3 regions of the Bacillus sp. JZ105 genome follow, and region 1 is predicted to be linked to each of the others. Evidence: predicted binding sites of a transcription regulator. Region 1 holds the regulator's gene; each other region holds the start of a gene.
The links. Region 1 encodes Rex, which represses fermentation and respiration genes when NADH is low (regulators of the CRP and FNR family bind a similar motif). Its sites were predicted from a motif close to TTGTGAAATATTTCACAA; they were not measured.
Positions count from the first base shown of each region.

Region 1 (10,052 bases):
GAAGGTCGCAGGTTCAAATCCTGCCCCCGCAACCAAAATGGTCCGGTAGTTCAGTTGGTTAGAATGCCTGCCTGTCACGCAGGAGGTCGCGGGTTCGAGTCCCGTCCGGACCGCCATTTTTATGACTTGTAAACGAAAACGTATAGTTTCGTTTTTTTTTATGTCTTTTTCTTTCTAGAAGTACCCAAGATGCAATGAATGATATGTGTTTGGCTACACTATAAGAAAGAAAAGATAGATTATTTCAACTCAGCCTGGTTTTTTCACACCAGGCTTTCTTTATATCATTTTTAGTTGGAACTGAGACTTATATTCGCTACACTAATACTAAATGTGTTTGACCTCATGTCTATTTAACCAATTGATTGCAAGAAGGGGCTGTCTTTTTATGGATGAATTTGATCTTATTCGCCGAATCACACCAAAAGATACATATCAGCGCTCTTTGATCATGGGCATCGGTGATGATGCAAGTGTTTATCAACCTCATTCACATTGTGAAGAGGTCGTTTGTGTTGATACAATGGTGGAGCATGTTCATTTTCGTTTTGACTTTTCAACACCATTTGAAGTTGGCTTTAAAGCACTGGCAGTCAATGTCAGTGACATCGCTGCAATGGGAGGGACCCCAAAATATTATCTTGTTTCAATTGCGATCCCGCCTCATGGTGATGAGACAATTATTACGGAGCTTTACGAGGGAATGAAAGCGTTGGCTGACTCTTATCATATGGATTTGATTGGTGGAGATACAGTGGCCACCCGCAGTGACTTTGTCATTACCGTGACGGTCATTGGTGAGGTTTCAAAGGGAACAGCTTGTTATCGTCACAGTGCTCAGATTGGGGACGTCGTCTTTGTCACGGGTGAACTCGGTTCATCAGCTGCTGGGTTATCAATCTTAATGAACGAAGCAGCCCCTTCTAAGGCGGTCGATGCTGATTTTTTTCTTAAGCGTCATAAAATGCCTCAGCCTCATATTGCTGCTGGACACATTTGTTCAAGTTTCCCGCGTGTTACCTTGAATGATGTGAGTGATGGATTAGCGAGTGAGTTGAATGAGATAGCCGAAGCGAGCTGTGTGATGATCGAGATAGAAGCTGATAAGCTTCCAATTCATCCAGATTTACAGGTGCTGCGCAAAGACTGGCTTGAATGGGTGTTGTTTGGGGGAGAAGATTTTGTTTTAACTGGTACGATACCAGAATGTGATTGGGAAAGCTTTGAATCGCAATGTCAAAAAGAAGGCATTCAGATCACACGTATTGGACAAGTCAAAGATGATCAAGCAGCCAGTGTTATGTTAAAAGACAATGATCAACAAACAATGTTAATGAAAAAAGGATATAATCATTTTAAGAAATGAGGTGACATCAACGGTGAAATTAACATGGACGACAAAAGGTGCGGATGAGACGAAACGAATTGCCGCTGCATTGGCCAAACTTGTGATGCCAGGCGATGTATTGACATTAGAAGGAGATTTAGGTGCAGGTAAAACCACTTTTTCAAAAGGTTTTGCGGAAGGCTTAGGAATTACCCGTATCGTCAACAGCCCCACCTTTACAATTATTAAAGAATATACCGATGGCAGACTGCCACTTTATCATATGGACGTGTACCGCATGGAAGATGCAGAAGAAGAGATCGGCCTCGAAGAATATTTTGAGGGTGAAGGTGTATGCTTGGTTGAATGGGCACATCTGATTGAACCTCAATTGCCTTCTTCCTATTTAAAAATTGAAATGCTGAGAACAGAACGTGAAGAAGAACGGCATCTCACGTTTGATGCAAAAGGGGAGCGTTATGAGACCCTTTGTAAGGAGATGAAAGAATTTGACCATACTGGCCATTGATACATCAAACCATACTCTAGGAATTGCTCTTGTAAGAGACTTCACTGTGATTGGGGAGAGCATTACGTATTTAAAAAAGAACCATTCCGTCCGAGCGATGCCTACTGTTGAAGCATTGATGAAAGAATGTGGTGTATCACCAAGCGAACTAAGCAAAATCGTTGTAGCAAAAGGACCTGGTTCTTACACTGGCGTCAGAATCGGTGTTACCATCGCAAAAACACTTGCGTGGACGCTGTCTATCCCGATATCAGCTGTTTCGAGTTTAGAAACACTTGCGGCAAATGGCCAATATTTTGATGGATATATCTCACCTTTATTTGATGCGAGAAGAGGCCAAGTTTATACCGGACTATATATGTTTGAAAAGGGTAAGATCAAAGAGGTAGAACCAGATCAAAATATCCTGCTCACGGATTGGCTTCATGAACTGAAGCAGACAGGAAAGCCTGTTCTATTTCTTGGACAAGATGTGCATCTTCATGAAGAGAGCATTCGCTCCATTTTAGGAGAAACGGCTGTACTGGCAGAGGGGACATTCCATAACCCAAGACCTTCAGTGCTTGCATTTTTAGGCGCAGATCGTCCTGCTGAAGATGTCCATCAGCTTGTTCCTAACTATATTCGTTTGGCAGAAGCGGAAGTGAAATGGCTTGAAGGACAAAAATAATCTTCACATAGCAGAGATACGACAAATGACAGTAGCGGATATTCCAGAGGTGTATACGATTGAAGTGCATTCGTTTACAGCGCCTTGGAAAAAGGAATCGTTTGTCTATGAGATTCTCCATAACCAATACAGCCATTATTTCCTCATTGAGGAAGATAAGCAGCCTGTTGGGTATTGCGGGGTCTGGATTGTCATGGACGATGCACAAATTACGAACATTGCGATTCTCCCTGAGCATAGAGGAAAAGGCTACGGGGAAGCATTGCTTCGATATGTCATGGAATTTTGCAAAGAAAAAAAGACAGATCATCTTTCTTTAGAGGTGCGGGTTTCGAATACACCAGCACAATCCCTCTATGAAAAGCTCGGTTTCAGACCAGCTTCTATTCGAAAGAATTATTATACGGATAATGGAGAAGATGCATTAGTCATGTGGGTGAATATAAATGAGTGAACAAACAGATCGATTCATATTAGGTATAGAAACAAGCTGCGATGAAACAGCTGCGTCCATTGTCAAAAATGGAAAGGAAATCGTGGCGAATGTGGTCGCCTCGCAAATAGACAGTCATAAACGATTTGGCGGAGTTGTACCCGAAATTGCTTCAAGGCATCACGTGGAGCAAGTCACCATCGTATTAGAAGAAGTGATGGCACAGGCGGGTATGAGCTTTAAGGATTTAGATGCGATTGCTGTCACAGAAGGACCTGGCCTCGTGGGTGCTTTGCTGATTGGTGTCAATGCAGCAAAGGCACTGAGCTTTGCCCATCAAATTCCTCTTGTTGGTGTTCATCATATTGCAGGGCATATTTATGCAAACCAGCTTGTTGATGAATTGGAGTTCCCATGTTTAGCTCTTGTTGTCTCCGGCGGACATACTGAGCTTGTTTTAATGAAGGAACATGGATCTTTTGAGGTCATCGGAGAAACTTTAGATGATGCAGCTGGAGAAGCGTACGATAAAGTGGCCCGGACGATGGGTCTCCCGTACCCAGGCGGACCTCATATTGATCGGTTAGCACATGAAGGAGAGCCGACAATTAAGCTTCCTCGTGCATGGCTTGAAGAAGGGTCTTATCACTTTAGCTTCAGTGGTTTAAAATCAGCTGTGATCAATACCTTACACAATGCGTCACAAAAGGGAGAAACGATTGCCCCAGAGAATTTGGCCGCAAGTTTTCAAGCAAGCGTCATTGAGGTGCTTGTTGGGAAAACATTGAAAGCGGCTGAAGCCTATGGCGTGAAGCAGGTCGTTCTAGCTGGAGGAGTCGCTGCCAATAAAGGACTAAGAAAAGCTTTAACCTCAGCATTTACGAAGCTGCCAGAAGTGAAAGTCATTATTCCGCCATTATCTCTTTGCACAGACAATGCAGCCATGATCGCTGCCGCTGGAACCATTGCGTTTGAAAAAGGAATCAGAGGCGATATGGCGATGAATGGCCAGCCAGGATTGCCGCTTGTCTCATATGAATGAAAACTCCTGTGGATGACAGGGGTTTTTATTTTTTTATGAAAGCGATTTATTCACATGTAAACGTTATATATCCACAATTGTTAGAAAATTTCGTTTTAAAATGAAGAGGGTGTGTATAAACACGATCTTTTTTGTGGATATGTGATTAAAACTCTGTGGATAAAGTGGATAAGTCTAATGTATTTAAGAATAATCAAGAAGTTATTGTGGGTATCATTGTGGATAATGAATTTTCTTTGAAAGAAAAAAGAGTACCTTTTAAGGCACTCTTTAAGCTTCTGACAGCTCTTCCCACTCCGCAAAAAGTGATTCCAGCTCTTGATTGAGCGTATCATTTTCTGTCTGAATGGCTTGGACCTTCTCGTGATCTTGAAAAATATCAGGATCACATAGCAGCTCTTCATTTTCACCGAGCTTGTCTTCGACGACAGCAATGCGTTCTTCAATTTCTTCGATTCTGCGCTGCTTTTGTCTTTCTTTCTTTTTCAGTTCTTTTTCTTCCGCATAAGAAAGCTTTGCCTTTTCTGCTGGCTGTGCAGCTTGTTTTTTAAGCGGCTCATTTTCTTGAAGTGCTTCCAGCTCTAATTGTTCATTTTTCTTTTCAAGATAGTAGTCATAATCACCGAGATATTCTCTTGTTTCTGTAGGCGACAGCTCAAATACTTTCGTAGCAAGACGATTGATAAAATAACGATCATGCGAAACAAATAAGATGGTTCCTGGATAATCGATTAGTGCATTCTCTAAAATTTCCTTACTATCTAAGTCCAGATGGTTTGTCGGTTCATCGAGAATAAGAAAATTGGCTTTTTGGAGCATCAGCTTTGCCAGTGCAAGGCGTGCTTTTTCTCCACCGCTTAATGCATGGACAGGCTTTAAAACGTCATCACCGGAAAAAAGGAAGTTTCCTAAACATGTCCGAATTTCTTTTTCATTCATATGAGGATAGTCATCCCAAAGCTCATTGAGCACTTTTTTCGAGGATGTCAGTTTGGCTTGCTCTTGGTCATAGTAGCCGATCGTGACATGAGATCCAAAAGTGATGTCGCCTTTTACTGGTGTTAATGTGTTCGTTAACGTTTTTAAAAGGGTTGATTTCCCGATCCCGTTAGGACCAATGAGTGCCACACTATCCTCGCGTTTAATCTGAAAAGAAAGAGAGGATAGGAGCGGTGTTTTTTCATCATAACGAATATCGAGGTCATGCACCTTGAGTACATCATTGCCGCTTTGTCTCGTAATATCAAAATGGAAGTTTGCGGATTTTTCATCACCTAAAGGCTTATCTAAACGATCCATTCGTTCGAGCTGCTTGCGTCTGCTTTGAGCGCGCTTTGTGGTTGAAGCTCTTGCTAGGTTGCGATCCACGAAATCCTGAAGCTTTGAGATCTCTTCTTGCTGCTTTTCGTATAGTTTCATATCCCGCTCGAGCTGCTCTGCTTTCAGCTCAAGATACTTACTATAGTTCCCTGCAAACTTTTTCATCGAAGTTCTTGAGACTTCATAGACGTGGTTTACGACTTTGTCTAAGAAATAGCGGTCATGGGACACGATGAGAATGGCACCTGTATAATTTTGCAAATACTGCTCCAGCCATGATAAGGTATCAATATCTAAATGGTTGGTCGGCTCATCCAGAATTAAGAGTTCTGGTTTCATTAATAAGAGCTTTCCAAGCGCTAGACGGGTTTTCTGACCGCCGCTTAAGGATTGGACGGTTGTCTCATCTTCAAAATGACTAAAGCCGAGTCCATGTAGAATGGAGCGGACATCTGCTTCATATTGATAGCCGCCTTGATCTTTAAATTCCTGCTGCAGCCTGTCATAGGTTTTCATCAAGACATCCAGCTCAGAACCTGTGGAAGAAGCCATTTTCTCCTCAATGGTTCTCATTTCTTGTTCCATCTCTTTTAAATGATCAAAAACCGATAATAATTCGTCCTTTAACGTACGTGTAGACGTTACATCGGTATGCTGTGCTAAATAGCCGATCGATAGGTCTTTTGGTTTGATGATCTCACCTTGCTCGTAAGACATTTGACCGGCAATGATTTTCAAAAGCGTGGATTTGCCTGCGCCGTTACGACCTACAATGGCAATGCGATCCCTTGCTTTGACTTCCAATTTTATATTCGTTAAAACGGTATCAGCGCCAAACGATTTGGACAGCTGATTCACTTGTAGAATCATCATGTAACTTCACCTCTGCTATAATATGTTAAGTGTAGCTTATCAGCAGTAAACCGGCAAATGTTACATACAATCGCCATATTCAAATGAAAGACAGATAGGAAAAAATAGTGTATCATTTGAGTGAGGGAGCGTTGAAAGATGAGTCAATTTAGCCACTTTAACGAACAGGGAAGAGCAAAGATGGTCGACATTAGTGACAAATCGTCTACAGTGAGAACCGCCGTTGCTGTTTCAAGCGTTCGTATGATAAAAGAAGTGTTTCATAAAATAGAGCAACGTGAAATTGGAAAAGGAGATGTGCTGTCTGTTGCACAGGTTGCTGGCATCATGGCAGCAAAGCAAACATCTACCATCATTCCAATGTGTCATCCGCTTGCATTAAAAGGCGTGGATATCTCCTTTGATTGGGAGGAAGACGGAAATGCGCACATCCTGAACATACAAGTACAGGTAAAAACAAAAGGAAGTACGGGTGTGGAGATGGAAGCGCTCACTTCTGCTTCAGTATGTGCACTGACCGTTTACGACATGTGCAAAGCGATTGATAAAGGCATGATCATCGGTCCTACCTATCTAATTGAAAAGACAGGCGGGAAAAACGGTGATTTTCACAGAGCATCTGATATTTAAGTTGGAGGACCTTATATGAATATAGATCAGTCAAAAATTCCACAAGCGACAGCCAAACGTTTGCCGCTATACTACCGTTTTTTAAAAAATCTGCATGCATCAGGAAAACAAAGGGTGTCATCAGCAGAGCTTAGTGATGCAGTCAAAGTGGATTCTGCTACCATTCGCCGAGATTTTTCGTACTTTGGTGCACTTGGGAAAAAAGGGTACGGCTATAATGTCGATTATCTCTTGACCTTCTTCAGAAAGACCCTTGACCAAGATGAAATGACCAATGTCATGCTCATCGGTGTCGGGAATTTAGGGACTGCCTTTTTACACTATAATTTCATAAAAAATAATAATACAAAAATTTCAATGGCTTTTGACGTCAATGAGAGTAAAATAGGAAGTGAGATAGGCGGCGTGCCTGTCTATGATTTGGATAAGCTTGAAGAGCATGTTCAAGAGGTAGGAGATATCCCTGTTGCAATTTTGACAGTACCTGCCGTAGCAGCTCAATCCATTACAGATCGTTTGATTGCCCTTGGCATCAAAGGAATCCTTAACTTTACGCCGGCTCGATTGAATGTGCCGGAACACATTCGAATTCATCATATAGATTTGGCGGTTGAACTTCAGTCTCTTGTGTATTTCTTAAAGCATTACTCTGTTACGCAGGAGGACTGACGAAAAGGGGTAAAGGGGGTGGAGCAAATGGGTCCGATCGGTCCTGGGAGTTTGATTCTGATTGCGATTGTAGCGCTCATTATTTTTGGGCCGAAAAAGCTTCCTGAATTAGGAAGAGCAGCAGGAGATACATTACGTGAATTCAAAAATGCCACAAAAGGCTTAGCTGATGATCAGGAAGAAAAAAAGAAAAAAGAAGATCAGTAGAATAGGATGAGCTTCATGAATGTCAAAGATATGCCGCTTATGGAGCATATTGTGGAACTGCGAAAACGTTTAGTGATCATTGCGATGTTTTTTGTCGCCTTTATGGTGGCTGGTTTTTTTCTCGCTAAGCCGGTCATTGTGTATTTACAAAATACCGATGAAGCGGCAACACTCACGCTGAACGCATTTAAGCTTACAGATCCACTGTACGTGTTTATGCAGTTCGCATTTGTCATTGCTTTGGTTTTGACGTGTCCCGTTATTTTATATCAGCTGTGGGCGTTTGTGAGTCCAGGCTTATATGAGAAAGAAAGAAAGGTGACACTTGCTTACATTCCGATTGCACTGCTTTTATTTTTGAGCGGTGTGGCTTTCTCTTATTTTATTTTGTTTCCGTTTGTCGTCGACTTTATGATGCGAATGTCGAATGATTTAAATGTAGAGCAAGTCATTGGGATTCATGAGTATTTTACATTTCTGATGCAGTTAACACTTCCATTTGGCTTTTTGTTTCAGATGCCCGTCGTGTTGATGTTTCTCACAAGACTTGGCATCATCACACCGATGTTTTTATCAAAAATACGGAAGTATGCCTATTTTGTCCTCCTTGTCATTGCCGCACTCATTACACCGCCAGAGCTTGTTTCTCACCTCATGGTCACCTTGCCAATGCTCGTTTTATACGAAGTGAGCATTATCATTTCAAGAGTGACCTACCGCAAAATGCAGCAAATAGAGGAGAAAGAAAGTCATTATGTCTCATAAAAAAGCATCATGATCCAATGAGGATCACGATGCTTTTTCTATTGTGAAAGAAATTGATCGATCGCATGAAAGAGGTGCTCATAATAGGCGTGCTCATGCTGGACAAAATCATGAACACCCACTTCGATGCTTTCCTCACGTCGTTCTTCGTTTGCATCAACTTGAAAGCCCTCGATTCGAATTCTTTCACATGTTCCTGTTAACAGCTGCTGTGCATCAAGCAGCTTGGCTCTGTACAGACCAGCGACTTCTTCTTTCTGTAGATAAACTTCCATGTGCTTTTCTTGATACATATAAAGGTAAACATGGCAGAACTCACGGTCGATGAACGAAGGCATATGGATTTCATCCTGTATGACACCTGAAAAGGTAAGGTCCTCAAAAGGGATGGAAAGACCAAGCTCTTCTTCTACCTCTCTTAAGCCATCAGAAGGCTGTTCATCTGCGAGAAGATGGCCCGCTGCGGTGATATCAAACAAAGAAGGAAAATCCTTTTTTGCGGGACTTCTTAGCTGAAAATAGAGATATACGGTGCCATGCTCTTTTTTAAGAAGCCAAAAATGAAATGTTTCATGCCAAAGACCTTGGGCGTGGACATCTGAACGAGCGGCAGCTCCAATCGTTTCATGCTGATCATTGAAGATGCGAAGTTTTTCATGTTCCATAAAGATACATCCTCCATAAAAAAACCATTTTCCAACCGCGGAAAATGGTTTTTGATTTATTTTTGCTGCTGTTTTTTGAGTTTGACAGAGAAGGCAAACATTTTAAGCGCGATATTGATATTATAGGCCGCAAACACCATCAGCAAAATGCTGTAAAATGACCACATGTCACCTGGGTTTTGAATGGCCATATAGGTGAAAGCGACACCTACGGCAAAATAAATGATGCCCCATACGACTGGGTTTCTCATGAGAAAAAGCCTCCAATAATCATTTGCATGGTTTGAGATTGTTCTTCAATCATTTTTTTCACTGGCTCAATCTGCACAAGAACAACAAGTGAATTCATCAGCATATGAGCGCCGATTGGAACAATGATTCGTTTTGTTTTCGCATATAAAAAGGCAAAGGTAAAGCCCATTGCGGTATAGAGCAAGATATGGGGAAAATCATAGTGTACAGCAGCGAAAACCACTGAACTGGCAAGTGCTCCAATGAAGAAATTCGTTTTTTCATAAATCACACCAAAGATGATTTTACGGAAAATGATTTCCTCTAAGATTGGACCAATCAGGGCGATGACGATCACAAGCCAAGGAACGGCATCCATAATGGATAAAATGGTTTGCGTATTTTCTGACTCACGGCCAATGCCGAATGCATATTGTTCAATCGCCCCCGCAATCGATTGTGCAAAGAGAGAAAGAAAGAAACCGCCAATGATCCATGCGATAGCAGAACCGATTGAAACTGGCGCTTCATTTCGCAGTGAAGCTTTTGGGACGGTTCGAAGGATGAGCAGAATAATGATCAATCCGATACAAAAACTGATGATTGTCCACGTTCCTGATAATTTTGAAAGCTCTGTTTGAGTCATCGGTGATTGAATGAATCCCAGCCATTTCATAATGAGCACATAAGG
Region 1 covers NZ_CP096387.1:599,977-610,028, forward strand. Annotated here, with positions in the region: tRNA gene M1D81_RS02980 (tRNA-Met) at 1-35, shown strand, start outside; tRNA gene M1D81_RS02985 (tRNA-Asp) at 40-116, shown strand; gene thiL (thiamine-phosphate kinase) at 389-1,366, shown strand; gene tsaE (tRNA (adenosine(37)-N6)-threonylcarbamoyltransferase complex ATPase subunit type 1 TsaE) at 1,380-1,856, shown strand; gene tsaB (tRNA (adenosine(37)-N6)-threonylcarbamoyltransferase complex dimerization subunit type 1 TsaB) at 1,837-2,526, shown strand; gene rimI (ribosomal protein S18-alanine N-acetyltransferase) at 2,552-2,980, shown strand; gene tsaD (tRNA (adenosine(37)-N6)-threonylcarbamoyltransferase complex transferase subunit TsaD) at 2,973-4,001, shown strand; gene M1D81_RS03015 (ABC-F family ATP-binding cassette domain-containing protein) at 4,272-6,194, opposite strand; gene moaC (cyclic pyranopterin monophosphate synthase MoaC) at 6,333-6,824, shown strand; gene M1D81_RS03025 (redox-sensing transcriptional repressor Rex) at 6,840-7,493, shown strand; gene M1D81_RS03030 (twin-arginine translocase TatA/TatE family subunit) at 7,521-7,700, shown strand; gene tatC (twin-arginine translocase subunit TatC) at 7,707-8,465, shown strand; gene M1D81_RS03040 (NUDIX hydrolase) at 8,504-9,130, opposite strand; gene M1D81_RS03045 (YdiK family protein) at 9,187-9,381, opposite strand; gene M1D81_RS03050 (CPBP family intramembrane glutamic endopeptidase) at 9,378-10,052, opposite strand, start outside.

Region 2 (10,052 bases), 300 kb from region 1:
GCGGAGGTTCCGTATGAGGATGGAGCCGAAAAGGCCATCACTCTATATGATGAAACGAGAATCCCTGTCCAGGATATTGTGGAGCTTGCCAGATGTGTGATTCATTTATCAAGGGTATCTTGCGTGAAAGAAATCAATGTTCCAGCCATGGCAGATCTGAATGCGTAATATAAAGCAGACCACCCGCCCTCAAGAGAAGGCGGGTGGTTTTTTCATTTATGATGAATGCTGCTGGAGTGTTTGATAGACAGCTTCGGTCAAAATCTCAATGCCGGTAAAGATTGCCGAGCGGTCGAAGGTCATATACGGATGATGAAGACCAGGCTTTAAATCACAGCCTAAACCGAGCATCGTGGATTTGATATGCGGAAGCTTTGCTGCATAAAAGTGAAAGTCCTCTCCACCTGTTGTGACGATCGGGGGATCAAGCTGCTCTTTGCCTAAAACCTGTTCAATTGCATGAGACATGATCTGGACAGCTTCCTCATTTAAGGTGGCGGCAGGCAGACGATGGTCTGTTGAAAGTGTAATGGAAGCGCCAAAGGCATCCGCTACAGAATGAACCGCTCTTTCAATTTCTTTTTCTAGCTCATCCATTACTTCGTTTGTTTGCGCCCGTACATCTAATGTAAAAGAAGCTTTCCCTGGGATGATGTTTGAGCTGCCCCCGCCAGCATGTAAATTGGTCATTTTGACAGAATGCGCGACTCTTGGATCGACATGGATATGCGCGAGTCTCTGCACGAGGGTTGAAGCCACTTCTATTACGTTGACGCCAAGGTGAGGACGTGCGCCGTGCGCTTCCTCGCCAATAATGGTGCCGACGTAATGATTACTTGATCCGTGCAAAATAGCAGGCGCGCAGCGTCCGTTTAATGTTTCTTGAATTGGGCGCACATGTACGCCATATAAGTAATCGACATCTGCGAGCACACCTTTTTCAATCATTTTCAGCGCACCGCCGCCTCTTTCCTCAGCAGGCTGAAAGATGAAACGGATCGTGCCGTTCGGGCGTTCTTTTTCTTTTAATGCCATGAAGGTGCCAAGAGCCATTGTCATGTGTGCATCGTGGCCACATGAATGATTGGCTTGAAACTCACCATCTACTTCCTGCCAAAGTGCATCAATATCGGCTCTCACAGCGACCACTGGTGCGCCTTCTCCAATTTCACCAATCACCCCTGTACAGTCGTCAAATGTTTGAGTTTTGCAGCCCAATTTTTTCAATATATCTTCAATATAAGCGGTCGTTTCTGTTTCTTCCCAGCTGATTTCTGGGTGGGCATGCAAGTATTCAAAGATGTCTGTCACGGTTTGTTTCATTTCGTTTGTCAAAGTTGTCATGAGAAGCCTCCTTGCTGACAGATAATCTGCCAAAACATTATTTTAATGAAATAATATTGCTCTTAAATATCAACAGTGTTTATAATATAACACATCATTTGATTATTCTGAAAATTAAGTGAAATTCCGATCAGGACAAAGGGGTTTTGACACATGAAAACAGCGACAGTATCAGCACCAGAGAAACAAAAACGAAAACTTCAAATGCCGGATGCGTATGTTCTCTTATTTATGATTGCACTGATTTGTACAATAGCAACATATTTTGTACCAGCGGGTGAGTTTGACCGAAAGACATCTGGGGAGATCACAACAGCCGTTCCTGGCAGTTATCACCGCATTGATCAATCACCAGTGAGTCCAGTTGGATTTTTTACAGCGATACAAGAAGGAATGGTAGGGTCCTCTTCTATTATTTTTCTGATTCTATTTACGGGCGGAACCATTGCCATTTTGGAGAAGACAGGTGCTATTAACGGGATGATTCACCATGTTATCAGCCGGTTTCAAACGAAGCAATTATTGTTTATTTGTATTGTTGGGGGATTATTTTCAGTCCTTGGAACGACCGGAATTGTCGTGAACTCTGTTATTGGGTTTATTCCAATCGGCATCATTGTGGCACGATCCTTGAAATGGGATGCTGTGGCAGGAGCGGCTGTCATTTACATCGGCTGTTATGCAGGGTTTAACGCAACGATTTTATCTCCATCTCCATTAGGTTTATCACAAACGATTGCAGAGCTGCCGATCTTTTCCGGCATTGGCCTGCGTGTCATTATTTATCTTTGTTTTCTTATTTCTAGTATTGTGTACATCTATTTATATACAAGACGTCTGAAGAATAAAGAAAAGGGAAGCATTCTTGGCGATCAATGGTTTCCTGCTAAGGGGCTTGGCGGCGCCGATGCGGAATCCGTGGACAAGCCTGCATTTACTGGCAGACATAAGCTGATTTTAGCAGTGTGCGGATTGTCACTTGGAGGTTTCTTATATGGCGCACTTCAGCTTGGATGGACCGATAAGGAAATGGCGGGGGTGTTCATTTTTATGGCTATCGCTGCTGGACTGCTCGGCGGTTTAGCAGCCAATGATATTGCGAAAACGTTTATTATCGGGTGCCAAAGCCTTGTATACGGCGCACTTATTGTTGGGATGGCACGCTGTATTTCGGTCATTTTAGAAAACGGGAAGCTGCTTGATACAGTGGTCAACGGCTTGGCGAGTATGCTGACAGGCTTTAGTCCAATCGCTGGTGCGATCGGGATGTATATTGCGAGTGCGCTTCTTCACTTTTTGATTTCATCAGGATCAGGAGAAGCCGTTGTCTTTATCCCGATTCTTGCGCCGCTCGCTGATTTAATGGGCATCACAAGACAGGTAGCTGTAGAAGCGGTGATGCTTGGCGAAGGGGTAGTCAACTGTATCAATCCGACTTCTGGTGTGTTGATGGCTGTGCTTGCTGCAAGTGGTATTCCTTATGTAAAATGGCTGCGTTTTATGGTGCCGCTTGCCCTCATTTGGTTTGTCATCGGTCTTGTATTTATTTGTATCGGGGTCATGATCAACTGGGGACCTTATTAAAAGTATGTAGGAAGCTGCCGAAAAGCGTTTGGCAGCTTTTTTCTTGTGGAAATATGGATGGAGGCAGTGCTTTGAAAGCACAATAAATGTGTTCACAAATTCGCTACATATTTTTTTTGAGCAGTCCCCTTGCAAAAGTTTGTGAAATGTTGCACAATATGAATGTGAAATACTTCACATAAGAAAAACAGCCTAGTTTTACTCAGGAGGATGAGATAAATGACAAACGAAAAAGTAAACAAAGTAGCCCTTATTGGAGCAGGTTTCGTCGGCAGCAGTTATGCCTTTACATTAATAAATCAAGCAATCACAGATGAATTGGTTGTCATCGATTTGAATCAAGACAAAGCAATGGGTGACGTGATGGATTTAAACCACGGAAAAGCATTTGCCCCGCATCCTGTGAATACATGGTATGGAGATTATGAGGATTGTAAGGATGCAGATATCGTCTGTATCTGTGCTGGTGCAAACCAAAAGCCAGGTGAAACAAGACTTGACCTTGTTGAGAAAAATTTAAATATATTTAAAGGCATTGTAGAAAACGTAATGAAAAGTGGATTTGATGGTATTTTCTTAGTTGCTACAAACCCAGTGGATATTTTGACATATGCGACTTGGAAATTCAGTGGACTTCCAAAAGAACGAGTGATTGGCAGTGGTACGACGCTTGATACGGCAAGATTTAGATACATGCTTAGTGAATATTTTGAAGCAGCGGCACACAACGTGCATGCTTACATCATTGGCGAGCATGGAGATACAGAGCTTGCTGTTTGGAGTCATGCGAATATCGGAAGTGTACCGATTACAGAATTAATGAAGAGAAATGAGCAATACAAACAAGAAGACTTAGATGAAATCATGGAAAATGTTCGTCATGCTGCTTACCAAATCATTGAGAAAAAAGGCGCCACTTATTACGGCGTAGCAATGAGTTTAGCCCGCATTACAAGAGCGATCCTGCACAATGAAAACAGCATTTTAACCGTCAGCACTTACTTAGATGGAGAGTACGGAGCGGAAGATGTCTACATTGGTGTACCAGCTCTTGTGAATCGAAATGGTGCAACAGAAGTAATGGAGCTCGCACTGAACGATACGGAGAAAGAAAAATTTGCACACAGTGTGAATGTGTTAAAAGAGATTTTGGCTCCTCATTTTTAATCAATCAAAAGCAACCTATCTGAGCAGAAAAGGATGAATCACTATGTGGCAGCAAATATATGATCCGTTTGGTAATGAATTCGTCAGTGCATTGGTGGCAATGCTCCCAATCTTGTTTTTCCTTCTTGCATTAACCGTTTTTAAGCTAAAAGGTGTCTTAGCCGCTTGTTTTACCTTAATCGTTAGTTTTGTAACAGCTGTTTTCTTCTTTCATATGCCAGTTGAAAAGGCATTATCTGCTGTGCTGCTCGGTATATCTAATGGGCTGTGGCCGATTGGATATATCGTCATTATGGCGGTATGGCTCTATAAAATTGCCGTGAAATCTGGTAAATTTGATGTCATTCGATCTAGTATTGCAGGAATCTCTCAAGATCAACGTCTTCAGCTCTTATTAATTGGTTTTAGCTTTAACGCATTTTTAGAGGGCGCTGCTGGGTTTGGTGTACCGATTGCGATCAGTGCCGCTCTCTTAACAGAGCTTGGGTTTAAACCGCTGAAAGCTGCGATGCTCTGCTTAATTGCCAATGCTGCGTCTGGTGCATTTGGTGCTGTGGGCATTCCAGTGATTACAGGGGCGCAAATGGGCAATATGACGCCGCTTGCGTTATCTCAAACCCTTGTATATACGATCCCGTTTATTTCATTCTGTATTCCGTTCCTGCTCATTCTGATTGTAGATGGATTCAAAGGAATCAAAGAAACTCTGCCAGCCTTGCTTGTTGTGAGTGGAACCTATGCCATTTTGCAAGCTGTCACAATGGTGACGATGGGTCCTGAGCTTGCCAATATTATTTCTGCCTTGGCAAGTATGGGAATTTTGGCTTTATTTCTTCGGAAATGGCAGCCAAAACACATTTATCGTGAAGAAGGAGCGCCAGAAATTGAACAGAAACAAACGTATCGCGGCGTTGAAATCCTGAAAGCATGGTCTCCGTTCTATATTTTAACTGCGGTTATTACGGTATGGAGTCTGCCGGCATTTAAAGCATTGTTTGCTGTAGGAGGACCGCTTAACTGGACGACCATTTTAGTGAAAATGCCGTTTTTACATCAGCAAATTGTGAAATTACCACCAATTGCACAAACGGAAACACCTATTGATGCGATCTTTAAAATTGATGTCATCAGTGCAACAGGGACAGCCATTCTGATTGCGGTCATGCTGACAGGGCTGTTTAGCAGACATATTACATTAACAGAAGGCGCTGTCTGCTTAAAAGCAGCGGTGAAAGAGCTTTGGGTTCCTGTTCTTACTATTTGTTTTGTTATGGGCTTTGCCAACCTTGCGAACTTTGCTGGACTAAGTTCAGCGATTGGACTTGCTCTTGCCAAAACGGGCGATTTGTTCCCTCTTGTCAGCCCGGTGCTTGGCTGGATCGGCGTGTTTATTACGGGGTCTGTCGTGAGTAACAACGCCTTATTCGGTAACCTTCAAGCGGTCACTGCTTCTCAAATCGGTTCACAGGCAGGTTTGTTAATTGGGGCGAATACGACCGGTGGTGTGATGGCGAAATTAATTTCTCCACAATCTATCGCTATCGCTACAGCAGCTGTTGGAGAAACAGGGAAAGAATCTGAGCTCTTCAAAAAGACTGTGAAGTACAGCTTCATTCTGCTCGGCATTGTATGTATATGGACATTCATTCTTGCTCAATTTGTATAGGTTGATAGATAGATATAAAAAAGACTGAGATCTCTCTCAGTCTCAGACCGTAGACAAACCCCTCCTTTACTTAAAGTAAAAGTGGGGTTTTCACATTTTTTGATAAAAATATCATGTGTTTTACGCTGGACATGGTCCTTTCCATGTCCAGTTTGCTAGCTTTTTAAGGTTCATGGCAGCGAAAGTAAGCATCGCTTGCATTGAAACTTTTTTTAGTCCTCGAAGTTTCGTCCAACGCATACCATGCTTTTCTTTGGCATCCGCAAAAACGCGTTCAATTGTTTCTTTCCGTTTTGCATAGATGCTCTTATTTATTTCAGTGAGTCTTAGGTTGTCTGCTTCATCTAGGTAATCCTGCCAAATATGCCGATGAATTTGTTTGGTATGATTTTGACTTTGTGTACAGTTATCTAAAAACGAGCAGGACTTACATACTTCTGAGTCGGACGCATATTGCTTATAGCCTTCTCTAGTCGTTGTACGATAGGAGAGAATTTGCCCGTTGGGGCAAATGTAACAATCAAAATATGCATCATACACGTATTCATTCTTTTTCAAATAACCAGCTTTTGTTTTTGGACGAGTGTAAGGCATGACTGGTCTTATCTCTTGATCCATTAAAAACTTAGCGATGTAAGGTGTTTTATATCCAGCATCTACTGCGACTACATTTGGTTTTCCGATTTTCTCTGTCACCTTTGATACGAGTGAATCTAACATACGACTATCATGAACATTGCCACCTGTGACCAGTGATCCTAGAATAAATCCTTTTGAATCACAAGCTGTATGAAATGAATAAGCAAATGACTTTTCACGTTCATCCTTTACATAGTAGCCACTCTCTGGGTCAGTTGTACTGACCTTGATTTCTTTTATTTCTTCTTTATTCTGAAGGGGTAAAGGCTTTTTTCCATGTTCTTCACGATCAATATTAATTTCCTCATGAAGCTGATTTTGATAACTTCTCGTCTCAACTCGAACGATTTTCTTTTCAAGTTTTTTCTTATTGGCATTCGCTTTGACATGTGTTGAATCAATGAAGGCGACAGAAGGGTCAACGAGGCCTTTTTTCATCGCTTCTCTTAAGATTCGATAAAAAATTTGTTCGAATAAATCTGTATCGTGAAAACGTCTCACGTAGTTTTTACCGAAGGTAGAAAAGTGCGGAATTTTCTCCGAAAATCCATACCCAATAAACCAACGATAAGCCACATTGGTTTCAATTTCTTTAATCGTTTGACGCATGGAGCGAATGCCAAATAGATATTGGATCAAAACCATTTTAATGAGAACAACGGGGTCCACACTTGGTCTGCCATTGTCGGAACTATAATGATCTTTGACAAGATCATAAACGAAGTCAAAATCGATTGCTTGATCTATTTTCCGTACAAGATGATCTTCAGGCACTAATTCATCTAATGCCACTACTTCTAATTGATTTCTTCTTTCTTCTTCACGTTTCGATAACATGTTCATCCCCCACAGAAATGTTAATATCCTTATTATACAAAAAAGCTTGTAGACTTTGTCTACAAGCTGAGACTGAGATCTCTCTCAGTCTTTTTCATTATGTAGATTCTCTTGTCACGAGCCGGGTAGGCAGCTGGATATGTTCGCGCTGTACTGGTTTTTGGTCTTGCAGGAGTGCGATCATTTGCTGTACAGACCGCTGGCCAAGCTCAACGATCGGTATGTCAATCGTGGTGATCGTTGGAGCTGTCACTTCACATATGTCTTGGTTGTCATAGCCGATGACCGCTAGATCCCTGGGGATTTGATAGCCATATGAAATGGCCTGTTTAATGAGTCCTGCTGCGACTTGATCATTGCCGGTGAAAATGGCATCAGGTGCTTCCTTCATGTGATGGATGACCTCCATTAAGCGAAAGCCGTCTTCAATGGTAAAAGCCTCTCCAAACAGCCAATCATCCTGCAGCGGCAAACCATGAGCAGAGAGTGCATCAAGATAGCCCTGTCTTCTTTGCTTCTGTGCTTCACTGCTTTCTGTATCAAAGCAAAACCCAATCGATTTTCGCCCCGACTGAATCAAATAGTCCACCGCTTTATAGGCGGCTTCCCGTTCATCGTATCCGATAATCGGGATGTTTGCTGTTTGGTGAAATTCATTTGCCATGACAATGGGGCCGTTCGTTAAAAATGGCTCGATCTTTTCCCACTGATTTTCTAATGCCCCCAATATGACTCCATCTACTTCTTTTCTTTTTAATAATTGAAGCCCTTCAAGCTCTAATGCTTCTTGATAAAACGTCTGGAGCACGATGGCTTTATATCCTTGATCCAGTGCTTCCTTTGAAATGCCTTTAATCAATTGTGCAAAAAAAGGATGGTCCACAGCTGGAACAGACACAGCAATGGTTTTTGTCTGATGTGACCTTAGTGTGCGGGCTGCTGAACTCGGTGTATATTCCATTTCTTTCATCACCTGTAAAATGAGCTGCCGTTTTTCTTCTGACACATATGGGTGATGGTTTAGCACTCTGGAAACGGTGGTGGTTGAAACCCCGCAGCGTTTGGCAATTTCATAAATTGTACACATATTAACAAATCCTTTACACAAAGTTATTGTTCTGAAATCGATAACATCATTTACAATGTGAAACAAGTTAAATATTAACAGAAGGAATTGATTAATTGGAGGGAATGGAATGCAAATATTGACGAAGATATCAGGTAAAAGCAAGGATTATCTTCCTTTGCTGGATATGATCAATCAAGGTGTTCAAGTTAAGGCCGATTCAGTTGAAAAGCATCGAGCAAATGAAAAGCTGGTGTCGTTCCTTGAGCAAGATATAGAGCGCACAGGTTTGGAAAAAATTCTCTTCCATTATAAACAAAATAAGGAAAAAAAGATACCGTTCCTGCCAGTTGACAAATTGATTTCAGAAGATGAAATCGATGATATTATGCAGGTGCTGAAGGAAGTATTGAGCTCTGGCCGTTTTACTTCAGGGCCATATATTCCGACGTTTGAAAAGGCGATTGCTGAGTACTTAGGGAAAAAATATGTCATTGCCACGTCAAGTGGAACAGATGCGCTGATGATCAGTCTCATATCAGCAGGCGTCCATCCAGGAGATGAGGTGATTTTGCCGGCCAATAGCTTTGCTGCAACAGAAAATGCAGTGCTTGCCATTGGGGCTGTTCCGGTATATGCCGATATTGATCCTGAAACCTACTGCCTCTCACCGAGTGAAATAGAGAAGCATATCACAGATCAAACGGTATGCATTCTACCGGTTCATTTATATGGAAAGCAAGCGGATATGAAGGAGATTTCGACGATTGCGAAACAGCATGGGCTGAAAATCATTGAAGACGGCTGTCAGGCGATTGGCAGCAGCGGCCTTGGCGCTTATGGAGATGGACTTGTTCTCAGCTTTAATCCATACAAAAACCTTGGGGTCTGCGGAAAGGCAGGAGCCATCGCTACAAATGATGAGGCCTTAGCGGAAAAATGCATGGAGATCAGCTACCACGGCTTTGAAGCTGGAAAGAAAAATGTCAAACGCAGTGACTATGGCTTTAATTCGAAAATTGATAATTTGCAGGCAGCGATTGGACTCGAACGAATGAAGTATTTAGGACTGCAAAATTTCAAACGTTTTTACTTAGCCAAGCGATACATTGACCAGCTGCAAACGCTTGAGGATGAAGGATATATGAAGCTCCCGACGCTGACAGATGATCATGTATGGCATCTATTCCCGATTAGAGTGCTGAAGGGAGAACGAGATGAACTGGCAGCGAAATTGCTGGAAATGGGCATAGAGACGGATGTCTATTACCCGGTTCTATCCCATCAGCATCAAACAAATCTTGTTTCTCAAAAATATAGACAAACGACACTTCCACATACGGAAAAAGCAGCACAGCAATTACTTCACTTGCCGCTTTATCCAGGAATGCCGCTGCAAGATCAGGAGAAGGTCATCGAGGGGGTTCATCATGTTATCAAGTCTTCCATTCAATAAAAAACTGCTGAATCAGCCGAAGAATCCGCAGTGGATCGTCTTCTGTGATTTTGATGAAACGTATTATTCTCACGGAATGACAGAGGAGCAGAGAAAGGATGTCAAGCGGCTGGAAGCCTTTGTAGCAGAAAAGAGTGAAGCAGGACAGCTCTTGCTGGGCTGGGTGACGGGAAGCAGCCTCGCTTCCGTCACGAGCAAAATGGAAAAAGGCGGGTTTCATCAATTCCCGCATTTCATTGCGTCTAATTTAGGGACTGAGATTGTATATACGTCAGATGCCCGTTTTGGACAGC
Region 2 covers NZ_CP096387.1:304,516-314,567, forward strand. Annotated here, with positions in the region: gene M1D81_RS01655 (SDR family NAD(P)-dependent oxidoreductase) at 1-168, shown strand, start outside; gene M1D81_RS01660 (M20 peptidase aminoacylase family protein) at 217-1,344, opposite strand; gene M1D81_RS01665 (YfcC family protein) at 1,498-2,928, shown strand; gene M1D81_RS01670 (L-lactate dehydrogenase) at 3,148-4,095, shown strand; gene M1D81_RS01675 (L-lactate permease) at 4,139-5,761, shown strand; gene M1D81_RS01680 (IS1182-like element ISBpu1 family transposase) at 5,882-7,237, opposite strand; gene M1D81_RS01685 (LacI family DNA-binding transcriptional regulator) at 7,335-8,324, opposite strand; gene M1D81_RS01690 (DegT/DnrJ/EryC1/StrS family aminotransferase) at 8,434-9,759, shown strand; gene M1D81_RS01695 (HAD-IIB family hydrolase) at 9,734-10,052, shown strand, end outside.
Region 2: M1D81_RS01670 (L-lactate dehydrogenase) is a predicted target of Rex. The motif match lies at 3,091-3,108, and genes of this name have one in related genera.

Region 3 (10,052 bases), 840 kb from region 1:
AGCATGGACACCGTCACCATGATGCCTGCGCCTGTGAATAAGAATGTCCAGCCATCACGTTCTTTTCTCATCAAAACAAGAGCAGCTATATAACAAGCCACAATCAGCACAGTTAACGGAATGGTGATGATCGGGCGTACGGTATAAATGTCTGTTTCTATGATGGACACACCGACAAAAATAACAAGAACAGGGAGTGCAATAAGCAGGACACGCTGGCCCAGTTTTCTTGCACGATCTCTTAATTCACCCTCTGTACGAAGTGTGACGAATATCAAGCCATGCAACAGGCAAAGAACTGTCACAGCTACCCCGCCGATCACTGAATAAAGATTCACAAAGTCCGTAAAACCAGCGTACATGTTCATGTCTTGATCAATTGGCATCCCGCGTAAAATACTCGTGAATAATACACCTAGTAAAAATGGCGGAAGCAGACTGCCAAAGAAGATGACCCAGTCCCACACCTTGATCCAAGAGGCTTTCTCAACCTTCCCTCGGAATTCAAAGGCGACCCCGCGCCCAATGAGCGCTAAGAGGAGAACCGCAAACGGAATATAGTATCCGCTGAACATCGTGGCATACCAGTGAGGAAATGCAGCGAAAATAGCGCCGCCAGCTGTAATCAGCCAGACCTCATTCGCATCCCAGAAAGGACCAATCGTATTGATTAAAATGCGGCGCTCGTGCGCGTCCTTTCCAAGCAGCTGCATGGACATCCCGACACCAAAATCAAATCCTTCTAAGAAGAAAAATCCAACAAACAATACTGCGACAAGAATAAACCAAATCTCGTTAAGATATGCCATGATATGCGCCTCCATCAAATGGATCTGTAGACAGGTCCGTTTCATCCTTTTGATCTGTATCTTCTTCAGAATGTGCACCTTTTTTAATTTCTCGAATGAATAAGTAAGCAAGCACAATAGCAAGAATCAGATACATCGCCGTAAAGCTAATGACTGAGAATAACAGCATGCCATACGATACGTTCGGTGAAATTGATTGAGCCGTCGTCATCATGCCAAAGACGGTCCACGGCTGACGCCCGATCTCAGTCATGATCCAGCCGGCTGAGTTCGCAATAAACGGGAACGCAATCATCCATACCATGAAGCGTAAATACCATTTGTTTGTTTCAAGTTTCTTTCTAAAGCTTAAGTACAAGCCAATCATACTAGCAAAAATCATCAGCATTCCTGCACCGACCATGATTCTAAAGCTCCAGAATGTTGTTTTCACTGGCGGAATGTAGTCTCCAGGGCCAAACTTGGCTTCATATTCTTTTTGAAGCGTCAGCATGCCTGGAACATCTCCACTGAACTTTTGATAAGCCAAATAACTTAAGGCAAACGGAATATTGATCTCCGCAGAGTTTTCTTTTTTATCTGTGTCAATGTTGGCAAATAGTGTCCAAGCCGCTGGATCTCCACTATCCTTCCAAAGGGCTTCACTTGCTGCCATCTTCATTGGCTGTGATTTCATTAAGTGCTTCGCCTGCTCATGTCCAGAGAACGCTACACCTAAGCCAGAAATTAAAGCGAGAACCATCGCAATCTGGAATGATTTTTTGAAAAAGGCGATTTCTTGTTTTTTGATCATTTTATAGGCACTAACTCCTGCAATAAAGAAAGCTCCTGTTGCCAGCGCACCAAACAGAACGTGCGGAAACTCAACCCAAAGCTGCGGGTTCGTCACAAGAGCGCCAAAATCATTCATTTCTGCACGGCCATTTTTAATGGCAAATCCAACTGGCTCCTGCATAAATGAGTTGGCGAGTAAAATCCAGAACGCCGAAAAGATCGTACCAAGAGAGACAAGCCAAATGCACAATAAATGAATCTTCTTCGGCAGACGATCCCAGCCGAATATCCAAAGTCCAATAAATGTAGATTCAAGGAAAAAGGCGAGCAGCGCTTCAATGGCAAGCGGTGCACCAAAGACATCACCGACAAACCTTGAATAATCTGACCAGTTCATCCCAAACTGGAATTCCTGCAGAATCCCTGTCACCACACCTACTGCAAAGTTCAGTAAGAACAGGTGACCCCAAAACTTCGCCATCTTTTTATAGATGTCTTTTTTCTTGACGACATAAAGGGTCTGCATCAATGCGACGATAAACACCAAACCTATTGACATAGGAACAAAAATAAAATGAAATAATGTCGTTGAAGCAAATTGAAATCTTGCTAAAAACAGCTCACTCACAGCCTTACATCCTCCCTTACTTTCACTTGCCGAACGATACATGCTCACCATTTCACAAAATGTTTACTATTTATTCAATGTTTCACAAATAAAAGTCCATTTGAAATGGTTCACTCGGTGAAATTTTACTCTTGATTTTCATTCGGTTAGTTATTTATACCTGTACTTTACACCCGTACGCTTCAAAAATAAAGTAAATTTTACCTAAAAATTGGATAGTATTGTGTCAGTTGTTTGAATACTTTGTCAAAAATATGTGACGGAAAATAAAAAAGCGCAAAAAAATAGCGCTGCATGCGGGCCGCAGCGCTCTATTTCTTTTTAGGCTTTTTTCTGTAAAGCAGGTCTTGTCACTTGGACTTCATAGTACGTAATTTTGTTTTTTAATAGGCCTTCAGGTTTCGCTTTTCCATGAGCGTGTGCATCACCAAATGCCTGAGATTTTGTCCAGTTCACAAAGTCTTCTTTTCGATTCCAGCGGGTATGGATGGTCACTTCATCGTAATCGGTTGTCTGCTGTGTGACCCAGACTTCCATGCCTAAAAATCCTTCCATGAATTCTACTTGTCCCTGCTTGTTAAAACGCTTGACGAGGTGGTCTGCACTGCCTTTTTCTACTCTAACCTGGTTGTTTACAATGATCATGTTTGGTTCATCTCCCTTTTGTTGTTGGATCGAAGCGATTGGGATAATAAGCGGATGCTCTCCATCTAGGTGAACCTCTGCCTGAATCCCAAATACCTCTTTGAAAAAGTTTTCTGTTAATACTTCCTTTGGTGTTCCTATTTGGTAAACCTGACCACGCTTCATCGCAATCAGGCGGTCACAATATTTTGCTGCCTGCTGCAGGTCATGAAGAACCATTAAAATGGTGATCCCATGCGTTTCATTCAGCTGTTTGAGCAGCTCCAGTAAATCAAGCTGATGCGCAATATCTAAGTAAGTGGTAGGCTCATCCAGAATAATCGTCTCTGTCTTCTGAGCCAGTGCCATTGCAATATACGCCTTTTGCCTTTCTCCGCCTGACAATGTATGCAACATCCTGTTTTCATTCACGCGGCTATTAGTCACATCAAGCGCCCACTCTATCGCTTCCTGATCTATCTTCGAGCTCTTTTTCCAGATCGAACGATGCGGACTGCGTCCAAGTGCAATCAGCTCACGTACTGTCATCGATGGGATGGCCGTTCTCGTCTGCATCAAAACGGCGATTTCCTGTGCAATCTCCTGTGCTGTCATTTCTTTTTGCGGGATATCGTGAATATAAATCATGCCGCTTTCAATCGACGTAAGGCGTGCGGCCGCTTTAATAAACGTCGACTTCCCTGACCCATTTGGTCCAATAATGCCTGTTACACTTCCTTTAGGCACAGCTGCTGAAATAGACGACAATCGAAAGCCTCCTTGACTGAGACTCACGTCATCCATCGCAATCACATCCAACTTAACCCCTCCCTTTCTTTTTTAATAAATAGAGGAAGAAAGGTGCACCGATACAGGCAAGCAGAATACCAACAGGCAGTTCAACCGGTGTAAACCATACCCGTGCTGCTGTATCAGCAAAGACCACAAGTACGCCGCCGCCAAGCATTGAGATCGGCAGCAGGTACCGGTAGTCATCTCCAATTAAAAGGCGGATAAAATGAGGGACGACAAGACCGACAAATCCAATTAAACCGCTCACGCTTACAGCTGCACCCGCCAAAAGCGCCGCCAGTGCAATTAAGAAAAATCGGGTTCGCTCGACTCTAAGGCCGAGCAGCTGTGCTGAATCATCACCAAGCAAAAGAAGATTTGCCGGCTTGACCGCAAAAAAACAAAGACACAATCCAGCAATCGCATAAGGTGACACAAAGCTCAGATGATGCCAGCTCCGTCCATTTAATCCTCCTGATAAAAAAGGCAGAACGGCCTGCACACGCTCACTATAAAGCACCATAAAACCATTCATGACTGCACCAAGCAGGGCATTGACTGCCACACCCGCCAGAATCAATTTCAGTGGCGAAACTCCTTGATCGAACGACAAAATATACACAACAAGTGCCGCGAATAGAGCGCCAAGGAAAGCAGCTGCTGGAAGCAGATATGTGAATTGCGGAAACACAATCATGCTGAGTACAGCCGCTAACCCACCGCCGGCGGTCACACCGATGATCCCGGGGTCAGCAAGTGGATTTCGGACGACTCCTTGTAAAATGGCCCCTGATGCTGCAAGACAGGCCCCGACGATGAAACCTATGAGAACGCGCGGCAGGCGTAAATCCATGACGATTTTTTCGTGGACAGGCTGGCCAGAACCCGTCAAAGCAGCGATCAAATCTGGCAGCGATAATTGAACAGAACCTAATGCAAGCCCTAGACACATGCCCACACCTAGCGAAAGAAGCAGTCCTGGTATCAGCCACCTTCGTCTCGACTGTCTTTTTTGAAAATCTAACTCTGCCTTCACATTCATGATGACAATCGCTTCAATCTCTTCTCTAGTTCATCAATCGCCTTTATGACGTCTGCGCCTGGGTTTGTCCCGAATAAATCACTAGGCAGAATCTCCACGCGGCCATTCTTGACAGCTGATACGTCGTGCCATGCTGCATTCTGTTTCATTTCACTCATAAAGCCCGCTTTCACATCGTCAGGATTGCTGTGTGTCATGAGCAGAATGAGATCGGGATCGGCTTCGATCATCTTTTCTGCATTGATTTGGGCGTATTGAGGAAATTTTTCGAGTGCCGGTTCATTCTCAGCAATGTTTGCACCCCCAGCGATGTGCAGCAAATCCCCGCTTAAGGATTGAGGAAGCGCCGCCATATATGTGCCGGGTGCACCGTACACAACGAGTGTTTTCACTTTTTTCTTAGGCTGCTTGACCTGCTTTTTCCGCTCATCAATTTGCTCATTGAGTGCTTTAGCCTTTTGCTGCTTCCCGAGTAAATCCCCAAATAACGAGATTTGGCGCTGGATGTCCTTCACTGAATTGGCGCTTGTCAAAAGAAGCTGTGATCCAATTCCTTCTATTGTAGAGATGTCCTTGCTGTTTAATTGTTCATTTCCAAGCACCACATCAGGCTTTAAGCTTGTGATCAGCTCTACATCAAATTGATGCGTTGTGCCAATCGTTTGTACGGACTTTGCCTTTTTTAAGCTGTCTGGTAACTCAGCAGTTGGCCGGCCGACCGCCTCACCGCCTAAAGCATACAAAATACTCATGTCCCCGGTCGACAAAGCGACAATACGCTGAGGGGATTCATCAAACGCCAGCGTTCTTCCGGTAAAATCCTTTATCTTCAGCGCTCCTTGCCCGCTTCCTTTCTCTACAGGTGCTGCCTGACTGCATCCGCCGAGGAGAAGCATCAAGACGAGTCCCGCTAAGATCACATGTGAAAATTTCAACCGTCTGTCTCTCCTTTTCTAGTAAACTTTCTTTAGCTTTGCCTGTACCACGAGACGCCCGCTTTTAGGTGCAAGCACATGATCACAGGTCGATAAGGTGAGGATGAGGTCATCTGTGGACACGTCTGTCTTCGTTTGATAGATTGATTTCTTCCGCACAGCTTGCAAGTAGTGCGCATATTCGCCAAGATCTTGAAAATCGGTTTGAATATAGTCGAAGTCAACCGTCGTTTCATACACAGCAAAAATCTCCGCTTCATAGCTTTGATACAGCGTATCGTACTGAAATGTCCGATGCTCTTGGAAGAAATCTTTTTTTAGATAGTTTGTGAGTCCAGCAAACATGGATCCATCCCTCATCCGATGGCCGTACACCACTGTATTGGGGCTTTCATGCAGGACATCATTACGATAATCCATAAAGATACTGCCTGCCCGGGTGTCGTTTTTTAAATAATTGCGCGTTAAGTAGAACGCATTATCGCGAGATTGAACAATCGGATACTGAATCATCGTGTCTTTCATATTGATCCAGCCGACAATGTCCTCATTCACCTTCCGCAGCTCATCAAACGACGAACGGATCTTTCCCGGCTCCCGTTTTTCAGTCATTTCTTCTTCATGTCCATACATCGTCTGAGCCTTTGCAAGCACCTGGCGATTTTGATAATAACCGAAAAGTTCGAAGCCGATGGCTGTCCCGCTATAAATCAATACGCCTAAACAAACGATCGTCAGCATCCGCTGCCAAAGCCGTTTTCCTCGTTTCACACTGTCTCACCTGCTTTTTGCCCAGCTTATATACCAACAGGCACGATGTACATCCCTGTTTCTGCATCCTGCCTAATCGTGACGGACACATCATAAATGTGCCGCACGTTTTCCTCTGTTAACACATCATTTGGCTGTCCTTCACTGATAATCTGTCCATCCTTCATCGCTATGATGATATCGCTGTAGCGGACAGCCTGATTCATATCGTGCAGCACCATGACAATCGTTAATCCATGCGCGGCATTCAGTTCACGAATCAGCTCAAGAATGTCAATTTGATAGTAAATATCCAAATAAGTTGTCGGTTCATCTAAGAAAAGGATCGGTGTTTTTTGCGCAAGTGCCATCGCAATCCATACACGCTGCCGCTCTCCACCTGACAGTGAGGCAAGCGGCACCTTTCGTTTTTCCGTTAGCTTTGTACTGGACAGCGCCCACTCTATCACTCTCTCATCCTCTTCCTTGTCTCCTCCGCGCATCGTCTGGTACGGCGTTCTGCCGAATGCCACGATCCGTTCGATCGTTAAATCAAGCGGCGCTTCATTTTGCTGATGGACGACAGCGAGCCTTTTTGCCAGCTCCTTTGGCTTGAATGCATTCAGCGTTTGCCCGTCTAAGTGAATTTGCCCTTTATTTGGACAATGATTATTCGCCATTAAGGAAAGCAGTGTGGATTTCCCCGAGCCATTTGGACCGATAATGGTTGTGATTTTCCCCTTTTCAATCTGTGTTGTGACCGATTGAACGATGTCCTTCTGCTGGTCATATGAGAATGACACCTCACGAATGTCCATGGAGACGGTCCCCCCTTCTTAATAAAAAGATCAGAAACGGCCCGCCAATCACGGCCATGATCGTAGAAGCAGGAATCTCATTTGGCGCCACAAGCGTCCTGCCAAGCGTATCAGCCGTCAAAATAAGCAAAGCCCCGCTTAACGCAGAAAATGGAATCAATATCCGGTGATCCGAGCCGACAAGCCTTCTTGAAATGTGCGGAATGAGCAAGCCGACAAAGGCTATCACGCCCGCTACTGCAGCTGTCACCGCCGCAAGTAAAACCGCTGTGATGGAAATCAAAAGGCGCATTCTGGTCACACGCAATCCTAAATTTTTCGCTGTCTTGTCCTGAAGAGCCAGGAGGTTGCACCATCTGCTGAAGAAGAGTGCAACGACAAGGCCGGCGACACCATAGACACCGATTAAGCGGACATCTCCCCACGTTTTCATCGTGAGATTCGACTGTCCCGACTGATTAATCGTGATATTGAAATAGCTGCAAATGGTCACAAATGCTTCAGCCATCCCAGTAAACATGGCATTGATGGCGATCCCAACCAAGATCATGCGGATCGGGCTTAAACCACCTTTCCAAGACAGAACGTACACGAGGAAACACGCAATAGCCCCGCCTAATACCGAAAATAAAGGAGAGTAGAAATAAAATTGAGGAAGCGCTGTAATCGCCATTAATGAAAAGAAGCTGGCTCCTGATGAAATGCCAATGACGCCGGCATCAGCTAACGGATTCCTCATGACCGACTGCAGCAGTACACCGGAGACAGATAAGGCGGCCCCTGTAAACATCGCGATAAGCATGCGGGGAATTCTCAAGTCTTTAATGATTTCTACCTGTGCATGTTGACCGGTGATGAGCCCTTCTAACAATTCAATTGGGGTGACATGAATGCTCCCAGTAATGGCTGAATAAATAAACACGCAGACCAGTAAGAGACTGACTATCAGAAATAAAATCCCTGTTTTTTTCATCTTGAACGTCCTTTTATCATTAAGATTCGCCGCTTATGACGGATACAACATACGAGTCAATTCATCTAATGCTTCTGATGCCTTTAAATTGCCTGTTGTCCCGAATAAGCTTTCTTCGAGGTCATACACCCGGTCTTGTTTGACCGCATTGAAATGTTTCCAGATGTCATTTGTTTTGAATTCTTCATCAAACATTTGGACGACTTCGTCTGGCATCCCATGTGCGGCCCGGAGAATGATATCTGGATTGGCTTTTTGTAAATATTCCGTATTGGATGCCAAATACTCCATTTTCTCGCCTTCCACAATGTTCTTTCCTCCTGCGATACGCACAAGATCACCAATATATGAATTCTCTGTCGCCACCAAATAACTGCCTGGCACACCAAGCAAAATCAGAACGGACGGCTTGCGTTTCCCTTTCGTCCTCTCTTGAATGTCTTTCTTTTTTTGCTCAAACTCAGACACAATGCGTTCAGCCTGCTTCTTTCTGTCATACTGATCTCCAAGCTTCGTGATGGCCTTCTCCATGCTGGACATGCTCTCAAGATTTAAGTATGTGGCAGGGACGCCTGCTTGCTGAAAGGGTGTCTCTAAATCATATTGAAGGGTTGTGACAGACAGGACATCTGTTGGTTGAAGTGATTGGATGATTTCCATGTCCGGGCTCATTGGATTGCCGACTTCCGGCAGTCCTTTGTAACGAGCTGGCAAGGTTTTTTGACTTGTTGGCACCCCGACAAGATCCACCTCTAAAGCATCCATGATCTCCGCAGCAGCTACAGTCGTTGCTACAATGCGCTCACTTGATTCAGCGCTTTTTTTGCCTTTTGCCGAGCTTTCAGCTGACTGTGAGCAGCCCGATAAGATCATGCACACACTGAAGGCAGCGATCAAGGTACATAACATTCGATGCTTCAAAAACAGAAGCCTCCTTTCGAAAAAAGAGAGTGGATGCGCCGGCATAAATGGCGCATCTCACTTAACAGTCTATCTTGTCCGTGTTTGATATTTTCTGATGAGGACGAATAACGAACCGCCGAATAAAAGAATATACACCCAAAGAAGAGAGGTATCTCCCGTTTTCGGATTCAGCTGTCCAGACTCAGATTTGGTTTGATCATCTGACGGCGTAAATGTCATCTGCTCCGCACCCGTTTCCTCTGGTGCTGCATTCTCAAGTTGATTTGTTTGAGAATCGTGATCATTTGGATTTTTGACAAAGCCGATACTCTCATCGTCTCCAAGGACCGTTGCAATTCCGCTTCCCTCACCAGGAGCGATTCCTTTTGTGTCATAGACAAGTTTGACATCGTACTGCTCATGGTAGTTCGCAGCTGGAATATCAATTTTTACGCGTGCAGCCTGAGCTCCACTTAAACTTTTTGCTTCATATTGAATAACGCGTGTATCTGCTTTTTGATCTGTCTTCGCGACAAGTGTCTCTTCAAACTTTCCGCCTTTTCCAACTTGGAATGACGTGATGGCTGAGCTGTTCTTCACTGTATATGAAACGAAATGGCGGCCATTTTTTACAACCAGTGTCGCAGGACTCACAACGTAATCGTTCATACGAGAAAGCTCATCCTTGTCTGCTTTCTTCATTGAGAAAGGAAGCTTGTATACACCATCTTTTAGTCGAGCCGTCTCTTGATCTGCTCCGCCGTTATTTGTTTCTGTTGTAGGTGTGTTTGGTTTTGGTGTTTCTGGTGCAGCTGGTTTTTCTCCCTCTACCACTTGCCCGTCCTTCACTGGAGCGATACTCTTTGAATCAAATTGAAAACGAATATCGTAGGTTTGGTCATAGTTAGCGGCCGCTACTACAATGTGTACTTTTCCTTTGACCGCTTTTTTCAAATCACCTGCATCAAATGAGACCACTCTTGTGTTCTTTGCTTCATCCTTGC
Region 3 covers NZ_CP096387.1:3,537,682-3,547,733, forward strand. Annotated here, with positions in the region: gene cydB (cytochrome d ubiquinol oxidase subunit II) at 1-809, opposite strand, end outside; gene M1D81_RS18245 (cytochrome ubiquinol oxidase subunit I) at 796-2,211, opposite strand; gene isdG (heme oxygenase) at 2,533-3,654, opposite strand; gene M1D81_RS18255 (FecCD family ABC transporter permease) at 3,656-4,669, opposite strand; gene M1D81_RS18260 (ABC transporter substrate-binding protein) at 4,666-5,604, opposite strand; gene srtB (class B sortase) at 5,623-6,375, opposite strand; gene M1D81_RS18270 (ABC transporter ATP-binding protein) at 6,402-7,172, opposite strand; gene M1D81_RS18275 (FecCD family ABC transporter permease) at 7,159-8,145, opposite strand; gene isdE (heme ABC transporter substrate-binding protein IsdE) at 8,179-9,018, opposite strand; gene M1D81_RS18285 (NEAT domain-containing protein) at 9,136-10,052, opposite strand, start outside.
Region 3: M1D81_RS18245 (cytochrome ubiquinol oxidase subunit I) is a predicted target of Rex. The motif match lies at 2,282-2,299, and genes of this name have one in related genera.